DNA from 3 places in the Rahnella sp. RFA10(1/100) genome. Region 2 is predicted to be linked to each of the others. Evidence: predicted binding sites of a transcription regulator. Region 2 holds the regulator's gene; each other region holds the start of a gene.
The links. Region 2 encodes Fur, which represses iron uptake genes when iron is present. Its sites were predicted from a motif close to ATAATAATGAGAACNACTATCAA; they were not measured.

Region 1: the regulator Fur is predicted to act here: its motif matches at 3,370-3,392, upstream of ETV65_RS00585 (TonB-dependent siderophore receptor).
Region 3: the regulator Fur is predicted to act here: its motif matches at 2,891-2,913, upstream of ETV65_RS07110 (Nramp family divalent metal transporter).

Annotation. Positions count from the first base shown of each region.
Region 1 is NZ_SEWR01000001.1:137,412-143,163, reverse strand. It holds gene ETV65_RS00600 (Bor family protein) at 1-283, opposite strand, end outside; gene ETV65_RS00595 (glycoside hydrolase family 3 N-terminal domain-containing protein) at 540-2,498, shown strand; gene ETV65_RS00590 (O-methyltransferase) at 2,505-3,188, opposite strand; gene ETV65_RS00585 (TonB-dependent siderophore receptor) at 3,541-5,652, shown strand; gene ETV65_RS00580 (TetR/AcrR family transcriptional regulator) at 5,738-5,752, opposite strand, start outside.
Region 2 is NZ_SEWR01000001.1:1,376,545-1,382,296, reverse strand. It holds gene glnS (glutamine--tRNA ligase) at 1-419, shown strand, start outside; gene ETV65_RS06345 (OprD family outer membrane porin) at 904-2,316, shown strand; gene chiQ (ChiQ/YbfN family lipoprotein) at 2,330-2,665, shown strand; gene fur (ferric iron uptake transcriptional regulator) at 2,798-3,253, opposite strand; gene fldA (flavodoxin FldA) at 3,565-4,092, opposite strand; gene ETV65_RS06325 (methyl-accepting chemotaxis protein) at 4,514-5,752, shown strand, end outside.
Region 3 is NZ_SEWR01000002.1:74,335-80,086, reverse strand. It holds gene mgrA (L-glyceraldehyde 3-phosphate reductase) at 1-945, shown strand, start outside; gene ETV65_RS07115 (DUF2502 domain-containing protein) at 1,105-1,539, shown strand; gene ETV65_RS07110 (Nramp family divalent metal transporter) at 1,614-2,843, opposite strand; gene ETV65_RS07105 (NupC/NupG family nucleoside CNT transporter) at 3,260-4,447, shown strand; tRNA gene ETV65_RS07100 (tRNA-Ala) at 4,581-4,656, opposite strand; tRNA gene ETV65_RS07095 (tRNA-Ala) at 4,728-4,803, opposite strand; gene ETV65_RS07090 (formate/nitrite transporter family protein) at 5,157-5,752, shown strand, end outside.

The DNA of each region.
Region 1 (5,752 bases), 1.2 Mb from region 2:
AACAGAACACGCGGGCTTCACGCGGGGTGTAGATACCAAACGTCACGACACCCAGAAGACCGTTGACGAAAGTTTGTTGTGATTCAACACGAACCACTTTATCTGCGCCACCGCAAACTTTAGCCGCATCAATGGTTTTTTTCTGGCCAATGCCGCTGACGAAGAAGTGATGCGTGGTCACTTGCTTAGGCGCGGTCGCAATACCCTGACCCATGTTGAAAGTTTGCTGTGCACAGCCGGATAACAGTACGGCAACAGCCGCAGCAAAAATCACCTTTTTCATGACAATCCCTTATAGAAGACCTTAAATGGCCATTAAGCCTCAGTAGCCGTCTGCAGGTATGCCCCATAACGAAACGGGACGAACCAACAGATCCAAAGGGGGTTATCGGAAGATTGACGAAAAAATGTAGGCTAAAGAGTGAAAAAAGTCGGTTTATTGTGGTTTTTAATTGAGAAGCCGCTCTCAGCATCTGTCCGATAAATAGCGTATTGATAATTCATTGAGTTTTTATATATAAAAAACGTTAAGGATGATAATGAAAAGTAAACCTCTGAGCCTTGCCAGTGCTGCCCTTTTGCTTTCTGCCACTGCCTCCGCCACCCCTATCCAGCCTGACCTCAGCCAGCGTGACGTAACACGGCTGACCGTTGACGGATTGCAGTTCAAGGATCTCAATCATTCCGGGAAACTGGAACCTTATGAAGACTGGCGGTTGACGCCGCAGGCACGCGCAGCGGATCTGGTGAAACGCATGACGCTGGAAGAAAAAGCCGGTGTGATGATGCACGGTTCCGCACCGACCGCCAGCAGTCCGGTTGGGGCCGGGACGTATTATGATACAGATGCGGCGGAAAAGATGATTGCCGGCGCCAAAGTGAACAGTCTGATCACCCGGCTTTCTGCGGATGATCCGGCCGTGATGGCCCGGGAAAACAATAAACTGCAACAGATTGCCGAAAACACCCGACTCGGCATTCCGGTCACCATCAGCAGCGATCCGCGTAACTCATTTGAATATCTGGTCGGCGCGAGTACCTCTTCCGGTAAATTCACCCGGTGGCCGGAAACTTTAGGACTGGCAGCGATTGGGGATGAAAAACTTACCCGTCGTTACGCCGATATTGTCCGCCAGGAATATCTGGCCGTCGGCATTCGTGAGGCACTTTCACCGCAGGCTGATCTGGCAACAGAGCCGCGTTGGGCACGTATCAGCGGTACCTTCGGCGAAGATCCGACGCGGGTGCATAACATGGTGCGCGGTTATATCGAAGGGATGCAAAACGGTGCCGACGGGCTCAATCAGGGCAGCGTGATCGCTGTGGTCAAACATTGGGTCGGGTACGGTGCTGCTGAAAACGGTTTCGACAGTCACAATGTTTACGGCAAAAACGCCGTCTTCCCCGGCAACAATCTCAAAGAACACATTTATCCTTTTACCGGCGCGTTTGAAGCCAATGTCGCCAGCGTAATGCCGACGTATTCGATCCTGAAAAATGTCTCCGTGGATGGTAAACCGCTCGAACAGGTCGGTGCCGGATTCAGCCATCAGTTGCTGACCGATATTCTGCGCGGACAATACGGTTTCAAAGGCGTCATTCTCAGCGACTGGCTGATCACCAGCAATTGTGAAAATGATTGCCTGAACGGTTCGCCGCAAGGCAAAGAACCGGTGCCGGGCGGCATGTCATGGGGCGTTGAAAACCTGACGCCGCAGCAGCGTTTCGTGAAGGCCGTGCAGGCGGGTGTTGATCAGTTTGGCGGCGTGACCGACTCGCAGTTGCTGGTCAATGCGGTGAATGAAAAGCAGCTGACTGAACAGCGTCTGGACGAATCTGTCGTGCGTATTCTTGAACAAAAATTCAGGACCGGTCTGTTTGAAAATCCGTATGTGGATGTGGAGTACGCCACCCGGACCGTCGGGCGGGCTGACTGGCAAAAAGAAGCCGATGCGGCTCAGGGACATTCGCTGGTACTGCTGCAAAACACCGGCGACGTGCTGCCGCTGAAAAAAGGCAAAAAAATCTGGCTGTATGGCATCGGACCGCAGGCCGCAAAAGCAGCCGGTTTTACCGTGGTGGATACGCCGGAGAAAGCCGATATTGCGCTGATCCGCGCCCATGCGCCGTATGAACAACCGCATAAAGCCTGGTTCTTCGGCAAACGCCATCATGAAGGTTCACTGGCCTTTACCGGCGACAATGCGGATTATCAGGCCATCGTGAAAGCCAGCAAAGCGGTGCCGACAATCGTGACTGTTTATCTCGACCGTCCGGCGATCCTGACCAATGTGACAGACAAAGCGAAAGCGGTTATCGGTAATTTTGGTGTCAGCGATACCGTACTGTTTACCCGCCTGACCAGCCCTGAAGCTTATACCGGAAAGCTACCGTTTGAACTGCCATCGTCTGAGGAAGCGGTGCTCAGACAACAATCCGATATGCCGCATGACAGCGAAAACCCGCTGTTTGACATTGGCTTCGGGCTGGCGCGTTAAGCCCGGTTAACCGGTGACCCGTGCCAGCACAAAACCGTCCCAGCCCTTGCTGCCGACGGTTTGCAGCGCGGTCGCAGATAAACGCGGCTCCTGTTCGATCATCTCAATGAAGCGACGCACGCCCTGTACCCGGGCGTCGTCGCTGTGCGGATCCACCACCGCACCCTCCCGCACCACGTTATCGCCAATAATCAAAGTACCCGGTTTCGACAGTTTCAGCGCCCACTCGAGATACAACGGATTACCCGGTTTGTCTGCATCAATGAAAATCAGATCAAACGGGGCTTCTGCCTGAAGCCCTGGCAGCGTTTGGGCGGCAGGACCGACGTGTAAGGTAATTTTGTCCTGCAAACCGGCCAGTTCAATATTGGTTTTTGCGACACGGGCGTGATGCGGATCGGCTTCCAGTGTCACGACTTTTCCGAGCGCCGGTAATGCCCGCGCCAGCCAGAGTGTGCTGTACGCGCCGAGCGTGCCGATTTCCAAAACTTTTTGCGCGCCGGTAATTTGTGCCAGGAGCGCCAGTAATTTCCCCTGATTGGGTGCCACATCGTGCGCGGGTAAACCGGCCTGATGGTTATTTTTCAGCACCTGTTCCAGAACCGGATCGCTTTCCACGAGATGACGTACCAGATAATCATCGACCGCAGCCCATTTCCCGTTGTACTCCTCCTGACTCCCCTGACTCATTTTCGCCTCCCGGCAGTGAATTTTAGGTAATGAAAATATTTAAAAATGCCCTATTAACCGTAATCACTCGCGGCCATTTTTGCCCGAATTTTTAGTGCCCCTCTCAAAAAACCCTCGTTTTCATCAGGTTAAAAATGCGTCACCTCACACTTTTTGAAGAAAGTTCCCTTGAATTTACAAAATAATAATGATAACAATTATCATTAAGTTTAACATTTGCCAGGTTTGGTTACGTTACCGTCTGTCACGTATAGCCGTTTTTAGGCGGAACAAATGTTGGCTTTTGGGTTTATTACACATGCATCAATTAATCACTCAATAATTTATTGAGTTATTTATAGGGATTATGAATATGTTGTTGGCTTTCCCCCTCAAACGCTCGGTGCTCATGTGCGCGCTGGCAATGCCGGTTGCCTCAATGGCAGCTGAAGACACCGTCATTGTCAAAGCTGCGCCTGCGGATACCGCCGATGCGCCGACCCAGGGTTACAGCGCGAAAACCAGTAAAAGCGCGACCAAAACGGATCAGCCGCTGATTACCACGGGCCAGGCAGTTTCTGTCGTGACCCGTCAGCAAATGACGGATCAGAATGCCACCACCGTCAACGCTGCGCTGAACTATACACCGGGCGTATTCACCAACTTTGCCGGCGGCGCAACGCGTTATGACACCATCTCCCTGCGCGGTTTCCATGGCGGTGACGTCAACAACACCTTCCTCGATGGCCTGCGTATCCTCAGCGATGGCTCGACCTACAACTCCATCCAGGTCGACCCATGGTTCCTGGAACGCATTGATGTGGTGAAAGGCCCCTCTTCTGCCCTCTACGGTCAGAGCATTCCTGGCGGCGTGGTGGTGGAATCGACCAAGCGCCCGCAGTTTGCTGAAGAGGGTCATTTCCAGCTTTCCGGTGGCACGCAAAATACTAAAGGCGGCGCGTTCGACTACACCAACGCCATCAATGATCAGCTGGCGTTCCGTCTGACCGGTATGACCCGCAGCAGCGATACGCAGTATGATCATCAGCGTGAAGAGCGTTACGCGATTTCGCCACAACTGTTGTGGACGCCGGATGAAAACACCTCGCTGTTACTTCGCGCGTATCTGCAAAAAGATCCGTCCGGTGGCTACCATGCCGCCGTTCCGGCTGACGGCAGCCTCTATGGACAGAAACTGAGCCGCGGTTTCTTTGATGGTGAAAGCACGCGCAATCAGTTCAAACGCTGGGAACAAATCTACAGCTACGAATTCCAGCATGCATTTAACGATGTATGGTCATTCCGCCAGAACGCCAACTACACCCATTCCAATACCGAACTGGATCAGGTGTATCAGGCCGGCTGGAATGCGGATCGTACCGAGATGAGCCGTTATTATTCCGGTGAAAAATCATCCCTGGATACCTTCGCGATCGATAACCAGCTTGAAGCGGATTTCGCCACCGGCGAACTGGCGCATAAAGTGGTGCTGGGCTTTGACTATTCCCACTTTATCAATGATGTGAAATCTGACGCTGCTTACGCTGAAAATCTCAATCCGTACACCGGCGTGGGCGGTGATGCACTGGATTATTACAGCCTTAAACGCGGTAAAAACCGTTATGAGCAGATGGGTACCTATCTGCAAGATGAGATGAACTGGAACAAATGGTATCTGACCCTGTCAGGCCGTTACGACACGCTGAAAACCTCCAGCCGCAGCTACGAAAGCATTTACGGCACGCAGAGCAACAGCGAACGTAAAGACAGCCACTTTAACAGCCGCGCTTCCCTGCTGTACGCCTTCGACAACGGGATTTCTCCGTACGTCAGCTACAGCCAGGCGATGACGCCATCTGCCTTGCCGGGCGCTGACGGCACGCTGCTGAAACCGATGCAGAGTGAGCAATACGAAGCCGGGATCAAATACCAGCCTGTCGGTACTTCTGATATGTACACCGCGGCGCTGTATGATCTGACTCAGAAAGACGTGGGTAACCGCGTGGTGGTCGGCAGCTACTACGAGCCGGCGGGTAAAATCCGCTCACAGGGGCTGGAGCTGGAAGCTAAGAAACAGGTTACCGAACGCTTCAACGTGATGGCCGGTTACACCTACAACAAAGTGCGTATCCGTGATGCGGCTGAGAACAACGGTAACACACCGTATGTGACGCCAAAGCAAATGGCTTCCATCTGGGGTCAGTACAACACGCCGATTGGTGTGGATATGGGTGCAGGTGTTCGTTACATCGGCACCCAATGGGCGGATAACGAAAACACCCGCCACATGCCTTCCGCCACGCTGGTTGACGCGTCACTGCGTATGAATCTGGTGCAGTTCAATCCGCAACTCAAAGGCGCCTATGTGCAGCTGAACGCTAACAACCTGTTCGACAAAAAATATGTCGCAGCCTGTTACGGCACCAGCTACTGCTACTGGGGTCAGGAACGGACGGTGGTGGCTACAGTAGGTTACGATTTCTGATAGATTTTTCAGCTCCTCCCCCTGCGAAGTAATACCCCACCACAACCCTCCCCTTCGCAGGGGAGGGAGCGATTCTGAGAGTTTATTATCCCGGCAAATT
Region 2 (5,752 bases):
TGATCAAAGCAGAACGTATCGAGAAAGACGCAGAAGGGAATATCACCACGATTTTATGCTCTTACGATATCGACACCCTCAGTAAAGATCCTGCCGATGGCCGCAAGGTGAAAGGTGTGATCCACTGGGTTTCGGCTTCAGAAGGTAAACCGGCTGAGTTCCGCTTGTATGACCGTCTGTTCAATGTTGCCAACCCGGGGCAGGCAGAAGATTTCCTGACCACAATCAACCCGGAGTCTCTGGTGATTGCGCACGGTTTTGTTGAACCGTCGCTGGTGTCTGCTCAGGCTGAAATCAGCCTGCAGTTCGAGCGTGAAGGTTATTTCTGCGCTGACAGTCGCTACTCCGGCGCGGAACATCTGGTATTTAACCGTACCGTGGGCCTGCGTGATACATGGGAAAGTAAACCGGTCGCATAAAAGTCATCGCGATAAGGGTTTAAAAACGCAGCTCAGGCTGCGTTTTTTTATGTCCGGGTTTTATTTTGCTGCTGCAAAAAATTGGTTTTCGTCGCGAATTAATGTGTTCCCGATGTATGATTTTTAAACGCTCATTTTCAGTACTTTCTGTGGCTGAAACGTTTTAACTTTTCCTCAGTAAAACTTAGTGACTTGTTTATTCTCTCTATTTAAATAATCTGTCGGTCTGATCCTGCCTTAAGACATGTAGTTACATTTTTTCATCTTTATGTGCACTTTGTCATACTTCGATGATCAATGATTAATTACCCATTGATAATTCGCGTCGCGAAAAATACTCTTAATGTTGATTTAACCGGTTACGTCTCTGACGGCCGATTTTGATACCCGTTTGGGTTTTGCACGAAATTTTTAGTCAAAATGAGGAATCTCTATGCACAAGCACCTTAACAGGGGCAGGGGATCGGCTTACCTGAAACCTGCCATGTATTCTCTCGCCGGCACTTTACTGAGTGGCGGAATGATGTTTTCACACGAGGCCAGCGCGGCCGGTTTTATCGATGATTCCACACTGACCGGTGGCGTGTATTACTGGCAGCGTGAACGTGACCGCAAAGATTTGAACAAAACCAAAGAAGAAACCCGTCCGGATGGCTCAAAAGTCACCGTCAATAATTCCGACTACAACAAATACGCGACTAACCTTTCACACTCCACTGCTAACCTGAATCTCGATTTTTCCTCTGGTTATGCCTGGGACATGTTCGGTATCGACGTTGCGGCCTTCACCGCCATTGAATTAGCCGAAGCCAGTGACAGCACTCATCCAAACGAAATTGCATTCTCTTCTAAAAACCACGCTTATGACGAGGATTACTCAGGTGATAAAGGCGGGGTCAGTCTCTACAAAGCGGCCGGTAAATTTAAATATGGCGGATTCTGGGGACATGCGGGCTATATTCAGCCCACAGGGCAGACGTTGATCGCACCGCACTGGAGCTTCATGCCGGGGACTTATCGCGGTGCGGAAGCCGGGTATAAACATGATTTCGGTGATCCGGGTGAACTGAGTTTCTCCTATATGTGGGCCGACGAATATAAATCGCCCTGGCATCTGGAAATGGATGATTTCCGCCAGAATGATAAGAAAACCGGCGTTTCTTATATTCACTCACTCGGTGCGAAATATGACTTTAAAAATGACTTCGTGCTGGAAGGCGCGTTTGGTCAGGCTGAAAGTTATGTCGATCAGTACTTTGGCAAAGCCTCGTACAAAATAGATTTGCTGGGCAATCCGCTGACTACCAGCTATCAGTTCTATGGGGCAGAAGATCGTATCAGCGACAAAAATGATCCAAACAGTTTGTATGATGGTCTGGCCTGGTTGCAGGCGTTAACTTTCGGCTATACCACGGGTCAGTTCAACTGGCGTCTGGAAGGGACGATGGTGAAAGCGGAAGGGAACCAGGGTTACTTCCTGCAACGTATGACGCCGACGTATTCCTCTTCAAACGGCCGTCTTGATGTGTGGTGGGACAACCGTTCGGACTTCAACGCTAACGGTGAAAAAGCAGTATATGCAGGCGTGTTGTATGACCTGGCAAAATGGGATTTACCGGGCTTAGCCGTCGGTGGCTCCTATGTTTATGCATGGGATGCCAGGCCGAGCACTAACGCGGCTTACGACCAGAGTCAGCGCCTGAAAGAAAGCGCCTGGAGTCTGGATGCGCTGTACACCATTCAGGAAGGCCGTGCGAAAGGGACATTGTTCAAACTGCATTACACCCAGTATGACAATCATTCGGATATTCCAAGCTGGGGCGGCGGATACGGCAATATTTTCCAGGATGAAAAAGACGTGAAATTCATTGTTATCGCTCCATTCACTATTTTCTGAGGTCGCTATGTCGATGAATAAATTATTGATGACCGTGGTATCCGCTGTTCTGCTGGCGGGTTGTGCGCCGACAGCCGATCAGGCTGAAATATCCAAAACGCGTGAGGCTTACAGCGCCTGTATTAATACGGCGGAAGGCAATCCGGATAAACTGGCATCCTGTCAGGCGGTGCTGAATGTACTGAAACAGGAAAAAGCCCACCAAAAATTTGCGGAACAGGAAACGGTTCGCGTGGTGGATTACCAGCAGTGTCTTACGGCACGCAAAACCGGTAATGGTCAGGCGTATGCCGCAGATTGCGGAAAGATATGGCAGGAAATCCGGGCCAATAACGCTCCGAAACCGTAAAACGAATCGCAGAAATCAAACCCCGGCGTGCCGGGGTTTTTTTAGGGTTGCTGAAATCCAGACATAAAAAAACCGCTTTTCAGCGGTTAATGAATTCACAGCCTGTCGGCAACGGGGTTGCCACATGCCATATTAGTGCGCAGGTTTATCGTTGTGCAAAGACTCATCTTCGCGGCAATCACCTGCTTCACAATGACCATAGAGATACAGACTATGGTTGGTCAGTTTGATGCCGTGTTTCTTAGCAATCTCACGCTGACGGCCTTCAATATACTCATCACGAAATTCGATTACACGTCCGCAATCCAGGCAGATGAGGTGATCGTGGTGATGCTGCTGAGTCAGTTCGAATACGGACTTGCCGCCTTCGAAATTATGACGGGTAACGATACCGGCGTCGTCGAACTGGTTCAGAACGCGGTAAACCGTTGCCAGGCCAATTTCTTCACCCATATCAATTAATTGCTTGTAAAGATCTTCCGCACTAACGTGATGACCTTCCGGCGCTTGCAGCACTTCCAGGATTTTGAGGCGCGGAAGCGTGACTTTTAAGCCAGCTTTCTTCAGTGCGGTGTTGTTGTCAGTCATGCGGATTCAGTCCTGTTACTATGTGCTAATCAAGTTGAGGCATGCAGCCTGTGGCATCGGCGGCACAAATTATTCGTTTAGTCTCTTCGTTTACGCAAGTGTGCCAATTGTCGTCAACGATAGCCTGTTAATAAAGATCACAATTTGCCGGTCACATTGGTAATGCAACGACTTGATCGATAGAAAAAACAGAGGAACTCAGTGTACCTTGATACGACCGAAAGTTACAATTTTGTAGCAGTTAAATTGTTAATTTCAGTAATAGTTTGGCCCTTCAATTGTAGAATAAATCCTCAGGGCCAACAGGGTTTTTAGCCAATAATTTCAGAAAGGCTGAGTTCTTCTGTGATCTGTTTCACCCAGGCATCAACACGTTCACTGGTCAGTTCCGGCTGGCGATCTTCGTCAATTGCCAGTCCTATGAAATGCTTATCATCAGCCAGGCCTTTAGAGGCTTCAAAGTGATACCCTTCGGTAGGCCAGTGTCCGACAATCACTGCGCCGCGTGGCTCAATGATATCGCGCACGGTGCCCAGTGCATCGCAAAAATATTCGGCATAGTCTTCCTGGTCACCACAGCCAAACAGTGCAACCAGCTTACCTTCGAAATCTATCTCTTCCAGCGTTGGGAAAAAGTCGTCCCAGTCACACTGCGCTTCACCGTAATACCAGGTTGGAATACCGATAAGCAAAATATCGAATTTTTCCAGATCCTCTTTGCTGCTCTTCGCAATGTCATGCACCTCTGCAACATCTTTACCCAACTGTTTCTGGATCATTTTTGCGATGTTTTCGGTGTTACCTGTATCGGATCCAAAGAAGATACCTACAACGGCCATAAGATTACCTAACCTCTTGTTCTCAATGAAGTGCTCTGCAACGCAGGCAATAATAATGCAGATGATAGCAAACTCGTGCGGCGGAGAATATGCTTCTGCTCGCCTTCTTAGCTGGGAAATAAGTTTATCGGGCAATATTTTTAAGTGTTATCGCCTTTGTGTGCTTTCACGCAGGGTGCGTTAACCTCAGGCTGAATAAGGTCAAACGCAAATTGAAGAAATAAGTCGTCACAATACTAAATTTCGAGAATATTCCGCCGATAGATGATGCGAGAGCAATCTCAACATAATAAAGAAATCGATGCCCGGAGAGGTGTTCAAACATGTCCTGGGGCACTTGCCTGCTGGTTACCTGTCTTGATTCTCCGCATCCCCCTCAATCCTCAGGCCAGAAACAGTCATGTTTCGAGAGAGGCATATCGTGCAGTTTTTAAAAAATATTACCATCAGGGCCGCTTTGTTAACAATTCTTGGCATTTTTTGTGTCATGTGGGCGGGTGTTTCCCTATACACCGTTACCTCCCTTGACACACTGACCCAAAATACCAAAAACAGTACCGAGCTGGTCAATAATATGGCGCTGATCAATAAAGGAAATGATCAGTATTTCCGTACCGTAACTCGCCTTACGCGTGCCGTCGCACAGCTTCAGGCCGATCCGTCAAAAGGTCCGGAAATTTTTGATACCGCCAAACAATCCCTCACCGGGCTGACCCAGGCACTGGCTAATTTTAAAACGGCGCCGCATCCGGGGCTGGAAGATGTTGCCGTGCAGGAACTGATCACCAATTGGGAAAATCTGATTACCCAGGGCGTCACGCCAATGTTCGACGCAGCCTTCAGTAAGAACACGGAGTTATATAACCAGTTAGCCAACACTACCGTACCTGCACTGAGCCGCAGTTTTGGTGTCTCGATGGACAAAGTCGGCGGTCAGATCGCGGTAGATTTTGATGCATCGCAACGGCAGTCTGCCCATCTGACCTCATTCAGCAAAGTGATTCTGCTGACGGCCTTTGGTATCGGGCTGGTGATCTTATTACTGACTGACCGTTATCTGGTCATGGCGCTGGTGAAACCCTTGGATAAAATCCGTGATCACTTCGCGGTGATCGCCAGCGGCGATCTGACGCTTTATCTGGATGAGTTCGGTAAAAACTGCGCCGGTAAGCTGATTCCGTTACTGAACCTGATGCAGTCTAGCCTGGTGAATACCGTTCAGACCATCCGCAACTGCACCAATCACATCTATCAGGGCGCGTCAGAAATTTCAGCCGGAAACAATGATTTATCTTCCCGTACGGAAGAGCAGGCATCTGCACTGGAAGAAACCGCTGCCAGCATGGAAGAACTGACTGCGACGGTTAAGCACAATGCTGATAACGCTCATCATGCCAGCCAGCTGGTTATGGAAGCTTCTACCACTGCGCAGAAAGGTGGCAACATCGTGGCGGATGTGGTCAGCACCATGAAAGATATCTCCGGCAGTTCGAAGAAAATTGCTGAAATCACTTCCGTGATTAACAGCATCGCTTTCCAGACCAACATTCTGGCGCTGAATGCCGCAGTAGAAGCAGCACGTGCAGGCGAGCAGGGGCGTGGTTTTGCAGTGGTTGCCAGCGAGGTGCGCAGCCTGGCACAACGCAGTGCGCAGGCTGCA
Region 3 (5,752 bases), on a different contig from region 2:
CGTCGCTGCGGCCGGAGCGGTCTGAAATTACCTGCCGTTTCTCTTGGCCTGTGGCATAACTTCGGCGATAACGCGCATTTTGAAAATGGCCGCAAACTCATCCGCCATGCTTTTGACCATGGGATTACCCATTTCGATCTGGCTAATAACTACGGCCCGCCTCCGGGTTCTGCGGAACAACATTTCGGCCGCATCCTGCAGGAAGATTTATTACCCTACCGCGATGAGCTGATTATCTCCTCCAAAGCCGGTTACACCATGTGGGACGGCCCGTATGGAGACTGGGGCTCAAAAAAATATCTGGTCGCCAGCCTGAATCAGAGCCTGAAACGCATGGGTCTGGAGTATGTGGATATTTTCTATCATCACCGTCCTGATCCTGATACGCCGCTGGAAGAAACGATGGCGGCGCTGGATTTAATCGTACGTCAGGGCAAAGCGCTTTACGTCGGCTTGTCGAACTATCCGGCAGAACGCGCGAAAAAAGCGTTTGAGATTTTGCAGCAACTTGGCACGCCATGCCTGATCCATCAGCCGAAATATTCGATGTTCGAACGCTGGGTGGAGGCGGATTTGCTGGATACGCTGGCGGATAACGGCGTGGGTTCCATCGCCTTCTCGCCACTGGCGGGCGGCGTGCTGACGGACCGTTACCTGGCAGGTATTCCTGAAGATTCCCGTGCGGCCAGTGACAGCAAGTTCCTGACTGCGGATCAACTGACAGAAGAGAAACTGGCGAAAGTGCGTAAGCTGAATGAGATTGCCCAGGCACGTGGTCAGAAGCTGTCGCAGATGGCGCTGGCCTGGGTTCTGCGGGGCGACCGCGTGACGTCTGTCCTGATTGGCGCCAGTAAAACCAGCCAGATCGACGACGCCGTGGGCATGGTCTCACATCGCCATTTCAGCGCAGAAGAACTGGCGGCTATTGAAGGGATTTTAGTGTAAACGGTTACTCTTCAGTATAAAAAACGCGCCTTTATGGAGGCTTCGTAAGCAAACCGTTAAGGCGCGTAAATCATTCAAAACAGGATTGTAAGCAATAGAACCGGTGTCCGCTTCCCCTTATAACTGTCAGCATAAATTATAAGGAATCTGGGGCCACACATGTTAAAACCGGTACTTTTTGCGACTTTGTTCTTTGCCCTGCTCCCTGCGGCGGTACCCACCGTACAGGCCAGCAGTTTCAGCCTGAATACGCCGGGCCTTTCTATCAATATCGGTGACCGCGACAGGCGGGGTTATTACTGGGACGGCTATGACTGGCGTAACCCAAGCTGGTGGAACGGCTATCGGGGCCACCACTATGGTGCACGCAGCCCGCGCGGCTATTACTGGGATGGTTATCGCTGGCGCGATCATGGCTGGTGGAACGAACGCCATCCGCCACGTCGTCCGATGCCACCGCCGCGTTATTATTACAGCGACCACGGGCGTGCGCATTATGATCACGGCCGCGGGCCGGATCGGGGTCGGGGACATGACCGGGGGCACGGCCATGATGATCACCGGGGCGGCGGGCATGGCGACCACCGCCATTAATCAACTGAATAAAACAAACAAAAACGGGACAGCGCAAACTGTCCCGTTTTTGTTTGCCTGTCGCTGCGCAGGCGTTATTTCGACATACCGATCAGCAGATAGAGGTTAAGGCTGACGACGATCAGCACGATGACCCGGCCCGCCCACTGGACGGTTTTCGTATTCACCATATCACCCATCAGGCTGCGGTTACCGGTAAAAGCCAGCAACGGCAGCAATGCCAGCGCAATCCCGAAGCTCAGCAAGACCTGGCTCATCACCAGAATGCGTGTGGCATCTAATCCCATCAGGATCACAATAAAAGACGGCATCATGGTCACCGTACGGCGAACCCACAGCGGAATGTAGAATTTCACGAACCCCTGCATCACCACCTGCCCGGCCAGCGTACCGACCACTGTTGAAGATAAACCGGCAGCCACCAGACTCAGACCAAAGGTAGTCGCAGCAGCGTGACCCAGCAACGGTTGCAGCGTCAGATAGGCTTCATCCAGCTCGCTGATCCCACTGTGTCCGCTGAAATGAAATGCCGCTGCGGCTGTCGCCATCATCGCCAGATTCACGAAACCGGCAATAGTCATGGCAATGCCGACATCCAGCTTGGTGGCTGAATAACGCTGCGCTTTAGAGGCTTTACCGCCCCGCTGAGTCAGCGAGGAGTGCAGATAGATGACATGCGGCATGATGGTCGCACCGAGTACACCGGCAGCCAGATAGACTGAATCGGCGGTTGGCAGTGCAGGGATCAACATGCCTTTGCCCAGCGCCACCATGCTCGGTTGCGAAAAGAATAACTCAACGATATACGCCGCCGCGACAAAAAGCAGCAAACCGGCGATCACCAGTTCCAGCGGCTTTTGCCCGCGTTTTTGCAGCCCGAGGATAATAAAGGTCGCAATCCCGGTGAGCACCGCGCCTTGTAACAGCGATACCCCGAGAAGCAGTTTAAAGCCAATGGCGGCACCAATAAATTCGGCAAGATCGGTAGCCATCGCGATAATTTCCGCCTGCACCCAGTAAGCCCAGACAGCCGGACGCGGGAAACGATCGCGGATATGTTCGGCCAGGTTTTTGCCGGTGGCGATACCGAGTTTGGCAGACAACAACTGGATCAACATCGCCATGATGTTGGCCCATACCACCACCCACAGCAACTGATAACCGTAAGAGGCTCCGGCCTGAATATTAGTCGCAAAGTTGCCCGGATCGATATAACCGATGGCGGCAATAAAAGCCGGCCCCATCAGTGAAAGCTTCATCTTTCTGGACGCGCGGCCTGTGGATTCGGCCCGGCTGTTCAGCATAGTTAGTTAACCCTTACAATTATTACGCTTACATCAATCATATCTAATTGATAATGATTATCAAGTGCATTTAGAATGATCTGAGTGATTGCTCTGATAGGCAGCAGCTGTAAGCGGGAAGGTAATAACTGAGAGGTGATTCGCTCACCCGATTTCAGAAAGCCAGACGCATCGTACTTTCCTAAAACAGACATTAACGGGCCAGATTCAGAATGCATTACGGCACATGATAAAACTAGCACAGGAATGCTAATTGTGCTTAGTTTTATTAACATCTTGATTTTTTGTGTGATGAGCCGTGATTTGTTGCAATTCGTGTTTGTAATTTCTATATTTGCAATCGACTTCACGTTTTAAATGTACGCGTTACATAAAATGTCCGTCGAAATATAGCCTGCCTCTAATTTGGAGCACCCATGTCCCGAATATTGCACTTTGTATTAGCGTTGGCCGTTGTCGCTGCACTCGCTTTACTGGTGAGCCGTGACCGGAAAAATATCCGTTTACGTTTCATTGTTCAGCTGCTGGTCATCGAAGTCTTATTAGCCTACTTCTTCCTGAATTCTTCTGTTGGTTTAGGTTTTGTGAAAGGCTTCTCAGACTTGTTTGAGAAATTATTAGGATTCGCTGCGGAAGGGACCGGCTTCGTATTTGGAGGCATGAGCGATAAAGGATTAGCGTTCTTCTTCTTGAAAGTTTTGTGTCCGATCGTGTTCATTTCTGCACTCATCGGTATTTTACAACACATTCGTGTACTGCCTTTCGTCATCCGTATTATCGGTACGGTTCTGTCGAAAATTAATGGCATGGGAAAACTGGAATCTTTCAACGCCATCAGCTCCCTGATTTTGGGTCAGTCAGAAAACTTTATCGCGTATAAAGATATTCTGAGCAAAATGTCTGAAAAACGTATGTACACCATGGCAGCCACAGCAATGTCGACGGTTTCTATGTCGATTGTGGGTGCGTATATGACCATGCTCGAACCGCGCTTTGTTGTTGCTGCGCTGGTGCTCAACATGTTCAGTACTTTCATCGTACTGTCGTTGATCAACCCTTATAAAGTTGATTCAGAAGAAGACCTGCAAATCGGTAATACGCATCAGGGCCAGAGCTTCTTTGAAATGCTGGGTGAATATATCCTGGCGGGTTTCAAAGTGGCTATCATCGTTGCAGCCATGCTGATTGGTTTCATCGCACTGATCTCCTGCCTGAATGCATTGTTTGACGTGGTATTCGGTATCACCTTCCAGGGCGTGCTGGGTTATGTCTTCTATCCGTTCGCATGGATGATGGGTGTGCCAAGCCACGAAGCCTTGCAAGTCGGCAGCATCATGGCAACCAAACTGGTTTCCAATGAATTCGTTGCGATGTTGGATCTGCAAAAAGTCGCGACTGAGCTGTCACCTCGCGGCGTGGGCATCCTGTCCGTGTTCCTGGTGTCATTCGCAAACTTTTCCTCGATCGGTATCGTTGCAGGTGCTATTAAAGGTCTGAACGAACATCAGGGCAACGTGGTTTCACGCTTCGGTCTGAAACTGCTGTACGGCTCAACGCTGGTCAGCGTGTTGTCTGCTTCTATCGCAGGTCTGGTACTGGCGTAGTAAGCCAATACAGAACGACAAGAAACCCGCTTCGGCGGGTTTTTTTATGTCTGCAATTCAGGCAGGAAAACCGGAAGGAAAATCACAAACCCCGGAAAGCAAAAAACCTGCCGAAGCAGGTTTCTTTAATATTTGGTGGAGATAAGCGGGATCGAACCGCTGACCTCTTGCATGCCATGCAAGCGCTCTCCCAGCTGAGCTATACCCCCACACGAGGTTGTATCTGTTTACTTTTTGTTTCCCTGGGAAGGAAACAGCCAACTTGCTCTGGAAAGGAAGTTGGTGGAGATAAGCGGGATCGAACCGCTGACCTCTTGCATGCCATGCAAGCGCTCTCCCAGCTGAGCTATACCCCCAATTCATGCCCGTAAAAACGGGTGAACGGGGCGCATAATATGAAACGTCGCTACCCCTGTCAACGGCTAAATCCGTTTCTGAATTCAAGCGCTGAAAAAGCCGTCAAATCCCTCATCCCTCCGGCAAAAAACACCTTTCTTCAGGGAAATTTTCAGACAGACACTTTGTTTTACAAAACACCCGCCAGCCCGCACGATTCCTAGCTTTCTGATCTGCTTACGCATTTCCTTAACATCTATGTCCGAATAATTAATAGAATGTTAGCAGACTATGAAAATCGTCTTGTTTTGAGATAAATCTCAGAATAGACTGCTCGCGCAATAATCATAACTTAAACCATTCGAGCACTCCCATGTCCTTGTATTCACCTAAAGAAATCGCTTCCATCGCCGTCACAGCGGGCGTTAATAAAAGCCGCGCCACCGTGTTGAATTTGTTAATTTTGGGCTTCCTGGCTGGCGCCTTTATCGCCACCGGTTTCCTGTTGGATCTGCATGTAATAGGGACATTACCTGCTTCCTGGGGTTCATTCAGTAACTTGCTGGGCGCTGCTGTGTTTCCGGTAGGCATCATTCTGACTGTATTAGCAGGGGGAGAACTGCTGACCGGTAATATGATGACCTTACCTATCGCCTGGTTCGCGCGTCAGATCAGCCTTTACGCTGTTTTGCGCAACTGGTTCTGGGTGACTGTCGCTAACCTGCTGGGCAGTCTGGCCGTGGCCTATTTCTTCGGTCACGTTCTGGGGCTGACGGAAGGGGCTTTCCTGAGCAAAACCGTGGCAACCGCCACTGCGAAGGTCAATGCAGACTTCATGCACGCGTTCATTTCTGGTATCGGCTGTAACTGGCTGGTGTGTCTGGCAATCTGGCTGGCCTTCGCCAGTAAAGAAGTGGGCGGCAAAGTGATCGGTATGTGGTTCCCGGTTATGGCGTTCGTGGCCATCGG